Regions from separate parts of the Paenibacillus sp. E194 genome, predicted to be linked through region 1. Evidence: riboswitches for the same ligand, from Rfam matches in the RefSeq annotation. Region 1 holds a riboswitch; each other region holds the start of a gene.
What was found. Region 1 has a riboswitch for cobalamin ahead of AZ66_RS29640 (S-layer homology domain-containing protein). Riboswitches for the same ligand answer to the same signal wherever they lie in the genome.
Positions count from the first base shown of each region.

Region 2: it holds a riboswitch for cobalamin, as region 1 does, so the genes downstream of both, AZ66_RS12040 (ABC transporter substrate-binding protein) here and AZ66_RS29640 (S-layer homology domain-containing protein) in region 1, are expected to answer to the same signal.
Region 3: it holds a riboswitch for cobalamin, as region 1 does, so the genes downstream of both, AZ66_RS14020 (1-propanol dehydrogenase PduQ) here and AZ66_RS29640 (S-layer homology domain-containing protein) in region 1, are expected to answer to the same signal.

Region 1 covers NZ_JMDX01000022.1:21,176-24,351, reverse strand. The annotation lists gene rlmN (23S rRNA (adenine(2503)-C(2))-methyltransferase RlmN) at 87-1,184, shown strand; cobalamin riboswitch at 1,320-1,512, shown strand; gene AZ66_RS29640 (S-layer homology domain-containing protein) at 1,666-3,176, shown strand, end outside.
Region 2 covers NZ_JMDX01000069.1:21,460-24,635, reverse strand. The annotation lists gene AZ66_RS12050 (histidine phosphatase family protein) at 1-627, shown strand, start outside; cobalamin riboswitch at 825-1,036, shown strand; gene AZ66_RS12040 (ABC transporter substrate-binding protein) at 1,485-2,483, shown strand; gene AZ66_RS12035 (FecCD family ABC transporter permease) at 2,501-3,176, shown strand, end outside.
Region 3 covers NZ_JMDX01000088.1:7,327-10,502, reverse strand. The annotation lists gene AZ66_RS14025 (alpha/beta hydrolase family protein) at 1-669, shown strand, start outside; gene AZ66_RS32650 (hypothetical protein) at 702-896, shown strand; adenosylcobalamin (AdoCbl) riboswitch at 989-1,140, shown strand; gene AZ66_RS14020 (1-propanol dehydrogenase PduQ) at 1,525-2,667, shown strand; gene AZ66_RS14015 (BMC domain-containing protein) at 2,863-3,176, shown strand, end outside.

The DNA of each region.
Region 1 (3,176 bases):
GTCCGCTGCGACATTTTTGAACTATTTTTAAAAGCACTTATAAGCAAATAAGACAGAATTTTAACGTGTTGAAAAGAGGGCACTAGATGAATAAGCAATCCATCTATGGATTAACATTGGATCAGTTGGCCGCTTGGTTAGAGGAGCGGGGGCATAAGAAGTCACGAGCATCCCAAGTGTGGGATTATTTATATCGCAAGCGGGTCAAGGATTTCGCTGATATGACAGAAGTAAATGAAGCCAGCGTAGCACTGCTGTCCGAACACTTCGTCATTCATACGCTTAACGAGCATGTGAAGCAGCAATCGGCTGACGGCACAATCAAGTTCTTGTTCAAGCTGCAGGATGGCAACTTAATTGAGACCGTGTTGATGAGACACAAATTCGGGCTGTCAGTATGTGTGACGACTCAGGTTGGCTGCAACATCGGCTGCAGCTTCTGTGCGAGCGGACTGCTGGCGAAGAGCCGCGACTTGTCGAGCGGCGAGATTGTGGAGCAGATCATGAAGGTTCAGCACCATTTAGATGCAGTGGGTGAGGGTGATCTGGTCAGCCATATCGTCGTAATGGGTATCGGAGAGCCATTCGATAACTTCGAGAATATCGTCGACTTCTTGCGGGTCGTTACCGACCACAAAGGTCTGGCAATTGGAGCAAGACGAATTACGGTATCGACAAGCGGCTTGGCGAATAAGATCAAAGACTTCGCAGATATTAATCTGCGGGTGAACTTGGCCCTGTCCTTGCATGCGCCGAATGATGAGCTTCGCACGCGCATTATGAAGATTAACCGCGCGATTCCGATTGCGAAGGTGATGGAGGCGATTCGGTACTTCATCAATACGACGAACCAACGGGTGACGCTGGAATATATTTTGCTGAAGGATGTAAATGATCAGCAGGAGCACGCACTTGAATTGGTACAGCTGATTCAAGAGTGGAAGATGCAGGACGAGGTCAATGTGAACTTGATTCCGTACAATCCGGTTGATGAGCACAGCCAGTACCAACGCAGCGAGCAGGAATCGATTCGTGGCTTCTATGACGTCATGAAGAAAAATGACATTAGCTGCAGTGTACGGTTGGAGCATGGTACAGACATTGATGCTGCTTGTGGCCAGCTTCGCAGCAAGCAGATTAAGAAAGAAAGCAGTGCTGGTGCCGATCAGGCAGCTATGAGCTAAAAAACATATCGTAATCTAATAAAAGGCGTGCCTACCAATGGGTAGGACGCTTTTTTTCATAATGTCTATGAGAAAGTTCTTTGTCCACCCTACTAAATTTTGCTACAATAACACCACGTATTCTTATCGCAATTACATAGAAACAGTTTATATGGTGCTGTGCATGCGCAGCTTAATAGGGAAGTCGATGCGAGTTCGACGCGGTCCCGCCACTGTAACGCAGAGCTGACAATCAAGGCTTTTATCCACTGTTAACTGAGTTAACGGGAAGGTAGATTGTCGAGCGATGATGCGAAGCCAGGAGACCTGCCATATAAGTGCTCTATATTTCTCACGAGGATGGGAGGGGGATGTTTATTCGTGCTGCTAGTAGGAGATTACTAGTGTATTTGGCTGCACCGAAGTGGTTACCTAACATCTTTCTAACACGGAAAGGTGTTTTTTTATTGCCTACATTTTGAATTAGTAAGGAGAGCGGACATTGAAGATTACGAACAGAATGTTGAAGACGAGCTTGTCTGCATTTTTAAGCATTGTATTGTTGCTATCTATCATTCAGCCACAAGTCATAAAAGCGGCTAGTGGGCAGGACAATACACAGTTAAATAACATGATTGAACAGACGGTTCAATATTATAAGGACTATTATAATGATGCTTCTAATAAAGGCGCTGTAAGTGATTCATGGTGGGAGCTTGTTGCTCTGTGGAGCGCGGGTCAAGATTTACATAATGGGACTTGGAGACTACCTACATGGGAAACAAAAGAGCCAAGACTTCGTCCAAATGCAGGAGGCACCGATCATATTCGATATATTTATGGCCTGCTCGCCTTAGGAAAGAATCCGGCTCACGCTTGGGAAACGAACAGGAATCTGTGGGCGGAACTGGCAGCTCAGCAAGATCCAGCAACGGGTGCTATCGGTGGAGTCAATAAACACATTTGGGGAATGCTTGCCTTAAGCGCCGGTGAAAAGCTTGGTCAGGATATGGGGTCATGGAATGCCGCATCCAAGCAAAAAGCACTCGATTATCTGCTCAAAGCACAATATGCTGACGGAGGTTATGGACTGTCAGCTACCGGCAGCTCGGGTGATACTGACATTACTGGTATGGCGCTGCTTGCACTTGGTCAATACCAAGGACAGAGCGCGGTAGATGCGGCAATTGAACGAGCTAAGGAATTGTTGAAAAAACGCCAATTGGACAACGGAGGGTTTGATTCCGTTGGTACATGGGGATCCGGAGATAATTCCAATAGCTTATCTACATCCGTATCGGGATTGGTTGCTGCAGGCGATGATGTCTTGTCAGCAAAGTGGAAAGAGCCTAACGGCACAGTTATCGATGCATATGCACGATTCCAACAAAATGATGGATCGTTCAAATGGAAATTAACAGATTCTTCTACAAATAGGATGGCTACCGAGCAGGCTCTTGTCGCATTGCTCGATATCAAGCATGGAAAATCGGTATGGAGTCGCCTCGCGGAAGTGAAGCTTCCATCGGATCAATCGCAGACAAATGGCAGGACAATCTTAGTTGGCGAGCATCAAACGAGCGTCACCGAAGGAACTTATCTGGATCCATTATCCTCAAGTAAAGTAACACTTGAATTTCTTAAGGATGAACTGCCACACGTAATTTCGGTAACGAGCAGTACTTACTTAGAAATAGAACCGAAAACGGTTGTAATTTCGACATGGGATAAGAGACTTGAGCTACCCCATAGTTTGGGGACAAGTAATGATAATTTGCTTACGAAGGTCAACGAGGGTTTGTCCCTTGTAAACAAGGAGACAACGGGAATTGATCTCCGCTTAAAAGTGGGCGGTGATCAGGAGATCCGATTCAATCAACATGTAACCCTCATCCTGAAGGGGCAAGGAGATAAGGAAGCCGGGTTCATTAATGAAAACGGGATATTTACGTTGATTCCAAAATACGATAATTCCTCAGAACGGAATGAAGAGGTCTACGCTTATGCACTTAA
Region 2 (3,176 bases), on a different contig from region 1:
CGAACATTGGCGCATCCATCACCGCTGCTATACACGAGCGATATGCGCCGCTGTCGCGACACGCTCGCCTATTTGCGTCCGCGTGACAGCATACAAGCTGTGGAGGACACAAGGCTGCGAGAATATGACTTCGGTATGTGGGAAGGGTTAACCTACAATGACTTGAAGGAAGATCCACAGTATCGAAGATGGCTTGACGACTCGTCAGCCATCCAGCCGCCGCGCGGGGAACCGTGGCAGTCCTTCTGTACGCGAACGGCGCATGTATGGTGGGAAGTGCTGCGCAATGCGCGTGATTCCTTCATCAGCAGCGGAAATCACATGGAACGGCAAGAGTGCGCTATCCGTCGTCGGCCGTACCATTCTTCGCCGCTGCCACGTGGTCGCGTGCTGCGCAGCAAGACAAGCCGGATGCAGAGACAGTCATATGGAAGCGGGCCTACCCCGCGGCCGGATGTTGTCATCGTCACACACGGTGGCGTCGTTCGTCGCTTATATACGCTGGCTTTCCCACGGAAGTCATTCTGGGAAGCCGCTGCGCCAATCGGTGGCGGTGTTATGATTACGGCGAAGCGATGTGCCCGCAAATGGAAGTTCTTGCGAGCAGAACGGCTTCCAAGCAGATGATGTCGTTTGTGTGTCAAAAGCAGGCTCATTGGAGACGCGCAATGATGTAATCTATTGCAACGCAGGGGCTTTTCCCCTATAATCAATTATCGAGTTTAGCACTTGGATGACGAAATGTATTCCATATTGAATAATCGTGATACTTCAGGTCCTTGGGTATGTATGCGGTACGGATTAATACGCGTTGCTCGGTAAGAGACACCGATGTATTATATGGCCGATGCATATTCGAGGTTAATAGGGAAGCCGGTGTGAACCCGGCGCGGTCCCGCCACTGTGAATGGAGTGTTGCGCTCATGATGCCACTGTCGAATTCGTTAGTGTGTGCTGTATGTACCGCTATGGATGGGAAGGCGAGCTGCAACGTATTCTCCTAAGTCAGGAAACCTGCCTGAAGATGGACGAGCTGTATCCTTCGCGGAGAGGATCACGTCATTGGCGTAATGCATCAGGCAACATGGCAGCGCAGCTGCTTGCTTCCTGCTTCTAGGTGTCTGTTGAATATTGCGATAGATGACTTTGTGTTCCCCCGGATCGAAGGATCGGGGGTTTTTCTGTATTTGGAAATGATTTCACATCCTGCAGGCACTTCGCTTGTACAAGGTAAACTGCAGTTCAATGCAATTGCACAGCACGAATGTATATCACAAATTCAGTCACAGGATGATTTACAGCTCAGGTATATGCAAGTGCTCATTGACAACTGATACCGAATAGGGAGTGTACATACATGCTGACGGCAAATGCAGCTTGCAGTGCATTTTCGTTCGCATGGCGAAGGATGGAACCGCTTCACACCTGCACGGGTAGTACATGGTTAGAGACTAGGAAGAATGACGCGAGGGAGAGATTCTGACATGAACAAATGGCTGAACAAATCGGTTGCGGCGCTATTGGCGCTAATGCTTACAGTAGGACTTGCTGCTTGCGGCAATAAAGATGCGGCTAAGCCTGCTGAGAATACAGCACAGCAAGAGTCCAATGGCAATGGGGCTACAGAACAACCGAAGCAGGATGATCTAAAAACGACGTATCCACTGACTGTTAAGGATGCGACGGGTGAGGAATTCACATTCGACAAAGCGCCAGAACGTATTATATCCGTGTCTCCAGCTGAGACAGAGTCCTTGTTCGCGCTTGGATTGGATACACAAATCGTTGGGGTGTCTGATTTTGACGACTATCCAGAGGCAGCGAAGTCCAAAGAGAAAATGGGCGGCATTACGAAGCCGAATGAAGAGGCAATCATTAAAGCTAAGCCGGACATCGTATTCACAGGTATCTCCATGAAGGAGCCCGTCGTGAAGAAGTTCCGTGAACTGGGCATTAAAATATTCAAGGTTGAGCCAAAAACGTACGACGATGTGATTAAGAACATTGAATTGTATGGTCAAATTACGGATCAGCAAGCTAAGGCGAAGACGATTGTTGACAACATGAAACAAGTACGTGAAGATGTGAAGTCGGCCGTTCAAAGTGCGGAGAAGAAAAAGGTGTATATTGAATTCTCCCCAGGCTGGACAGTAGGCAGCGGCGAGTTCATGAACGAGCTGATTGAACTGGCAGGCGGCACGAACGTTGCAGCTGATTCAACTGGCTGGATTCAAATTAACGAAGAGAACATTATTAAATCCAATCCGGATGTAATCATGTTCACGCAAGGTGTAGTGGACTCCGAGACGAACAAATCCTTGGAAGAAATTATTCGTGGACGCAGCGGTTGGAACAACATCAATGCAATTAAGAACAATCAAGTAATCGGTGTGGATCAGAACCTGATCAGCCGTCCGGGACCTCGTGTAGCTGACGGATTGAAGGCAGTTGCGAAGGCGGTTCATCCGGACTTGGTGAAATAATCATCGTGGAGAAATCGATGAATAAAATGGGTTGGTATGGAGGAGCGGGTATTGCGCTTCTCCTTTTGTCCGTTGTAGGATGCCTTGCTGTAGGCTCAGTGAAAATGCCAATGGGGGAAATTGCTCAAATTCTGCTTCATCATATTCCAGGGCTGGATCAGTTCATAGCGGTCACATGGGATGATGCTTCCGCACAAATTATGATGAAAGTACGCTTTCCACGAGTTCTATTGGCAATGCTCGTAGGGGCGGCGCTTGGGGTCGCAGGTACTGCATTTCAAGGTGTGCTGCGCAACCCGTTGGCTGATCCGTATACGTTAGGGGTATCTTCAGGAGCTTCTGTTGGAGCCGCATTCCTTATTTTCTTCGGTCTGCAGTATTCGCTGTTCGGCGAATGGACGATTCCTATCGTTGCATTCGCAACAGGGGTAGCGACCTTGATGTTCGTTATTAGGCTGGCCAGTGAGCAGGGGAAGATCCCGATCGAGACACTGATCTTATCCGGGGTCGTGATGCAGGCCTTTCTTGGCTCCGTTGTCTCTTTTCTTGTAGCAATGACAAATCAGACGATAAATGAAATTTTGTTTTGGGTGATGGGCAGCTTGGCGATGCGAGGCTGGTCTTATACAGTAGTGCTTGCTCCTTATTTGGCAATCGGCATTGTTATTCTTATTGCATATGCAAGACCGCTTA
Region 3 (3,176 bases), on a different contig from region 1:
GAAAATCGGCACGTTAATGTTGAGTTTTGGTATCCTGAACAGGCAGATGGTACCTATCCGCTGTTGGTATTCTCTCCTGGTGCATTCGGCAGCAAAGAAAGCAATTATTCAGCCTATATGGAGCTTGCGAGCCACGGGTACGTAGTATGCTCTATTGATCATCCGTATCATTCTTTTTATACGGAGTCCGAGGACGGAAACAGGGCGTTCATCGATCAGGGATATATGCAGGAAGTCTTTGGTGCCAACAAGGGAACATACACGGTAGAGCAGACCTATGGGCTTAATCAAAAATGGATGAAGCTCCGTACGGATGACATGAATTTTGTAATCGATACGATTTTAGGAAAAACAAAAACGAGCAGTGACAAGGCGTATCAACTGGTGAATACCCACAAAATAGGTCTGTTCGGACACTCTATGGGTGGAGCGGCAAGCACGATGCTTGGCAGGGAGCGTGATGATGTTGGCGCCGTTGTCAATATCGATGCCCCAATGATTGGCGAGCTCGTATACAACAAGGAGACCGATGATTTTGCGGCAAGCAACCAGACCTATACAACTCCGCTTCTTAATATCTATTCTGACGCTGTGTGGGTACAGCTCCTACAGCGCAACAGCAAATCTCCTTATGCAGCTAACAAGGTTATTGATAAAAAGGTAAAGTAGTGCATACCGTCCATTTCCAAGGAGCGGAGCATTTGAGTCTTACCGACCTGTCCCTCATTTCCCCGCTAATATCCAATATGCTGCAGGGCGGCAGGGTGGCAGAGATTGATCCCTATTACTGTCTTGAAACGATGAATCATATTCTAGTACAATTTTTCGATAGTTATCTCAAAGGGCAGGGCCGCTTCACATCTGCCGGGACATATTGCCGGGCAAATCACTCTTAACGATTTCGATCCTCAACTTTTATCTTTTTTCATATTGCGCTTCAGATCGTTTGTGCTATAATAAATGTCGAATGGACGACCATTCACGTCATGCACAACAGAAGAAGTTATAGACAATGGAAGTTTGGTGCAAATCCAACACGGTCCCGCCACTGTAATAGGCCGAATGCTCGGTCTTAAGTCAGGTCTTTTGTCTAGTAACTTTGCCAGGCCAGTCATTTCGAGGCGAAAGTGACTGGTTTACAAGTCTAGTGACGATTGCGCCTCACTAGGCTTTTTTATATTTTTCGAAGGCAGTCGACAACGCAGTCGAGTTGCCTGGTGGTCGCCGCCGAATATACGAAGTTGTACAAGCGAGGCAAGCGGGACATTCTTCAACGAAGAAGAATCAGATGCACAATGACGTGTATGTCCCAACTTTTTCTTACAGAGATATGTCGTAATGATGAACTCGACCCTATTGAGGTTGACGCATGTTTGCGTTACGATGTACAGTATAGATGATAATTGAATGATAAGTTGCACAATGGCGTGCACACGACATAACAAGCAAAGAGGCTTTTTGAAGGGATCTATCCCTTTGAGAGGCCTCTTTTTTTGTTGCAACTACTCGTTGGAGGTGCTTTACGTGGATAAACTTTCGATCAAAGCCGATCTCTATATGGGGCATGGCGCACTGGATCGTCTGATGGAATGGCGTAATAAGCGGATTTTCATCGTTACCGATCCATTCATGGTTAAATCAGGGATGATCAACATGGTATTCGATCGGCTTCATGAGAGCAATGAGCAATACATTTTCAGCAATATCGTACCCGATCCTCCTGTTGAAATCGTAACCGAAGGTGTTGAGGCATTGGGTGCGTTCAACACAGATTTAATTATTGCAATTGGCGGTGGGTCTGCGATTGATGCGGCTAAGGCGATGAAGCTGTTTGCGCAGAAGCTGCTGAACCAGCAGGAGATTCCGTTTGTCGCGATTCCAACAACAAGCGGAACAGGATCAGAAGTGACTTCGTTCTCTGTGATTAGTGACAAGCAGAAAAATATCAAATACCCACTTGTATCCGATGAGATGCTGCCGCAAGAGGCGATATTGGATCCGGAGCTGGTCAAGAGTGTGCCGGACTTCATTACGGCAGATACCGGAATGGATGTATTGACGCATGCGATTGAAGCTTATGTGTCTACAAAAGCGAATGATATATCCGATGCGCTTGCCGAGAAGGCAATTAAGCTGGTGTTTGCTTACTTGCCACGTGCATATAAGGATGGCGGGGATCTAGAAGCACGTGAGAAGATGCATAATGCCTCCTGTATTGCGGGAATGGCATTTAATATTACTTCGCTCGGGCTTAACCATGGGATTGCGCATGTCGCAGGAGCCAAATTCAAAATTGCGCATGGCCGCATGAATGCAATGCTGCTCCCGCATGTTATTGAATTCAATGCGAATTATAAGCCAGGCTATGGCAGGGAAGAGAGCACATCTGCAGCGGTTCGCTATGCAGAAATCGCGAAGAGCTTGGGTCTATCCGCACCGAATCCGAAGAGCGGTGTACGCAGCTTGGTGCAAGCTATCAAGCAGCTGCAGAAGCAATTGCAGATGCCGCAGACGCTAAAGGAATGCGGAATTGAACGGGCGCTGCTGGATGAAATGAGGGAGTCGATTGCCGAAGGCGCGTTGAAAGATGGCTGTACAGCGACGAATCCTCGTGTACCAACAACTAGAGATGTGGCTGAAATTTTGAACAAAATGTTTCAATCGTAGGTTTGCGTCGAATTTTGTCTGAATGTGTATTGACAACGTTTGCAGTATTAAAATATAGTAAAGGTAACACAACGGCGTGTTGCATACAAAACCAAGCAAAGAGGCTTCTTAAAATTCCTGTGCGAACTTTTAAGGGGCTTTTATGTTTTTTTACAGCAATTTCACGTGTTTCTGACATGAGAGTGAGATGATGGTATGGAGCAACACACTGAGAAACAACGCGTTATTCAAGAGTATGTGCCTGGTAAACAGGTCACGCTGGCTCATATTATCGCGAATCCGAATCCAGATATCTATAAGAAGCTGGGATTAGGGAATGACGCACATGATTCAATCGGAGTCATGACGATAACACCAAGTGAGGCGTCCATTATTGCAGCGGATATCGCGACGAAGGCGGCTGGCGTACAGATTGGCTTCGTCGATCGCTTCAGCGGATCACTCGTCATTACAGGCGATGTATCCTCTGTCGAATCCGCCATAAGTGAAGTGCTGTTTGGATTGCAAAA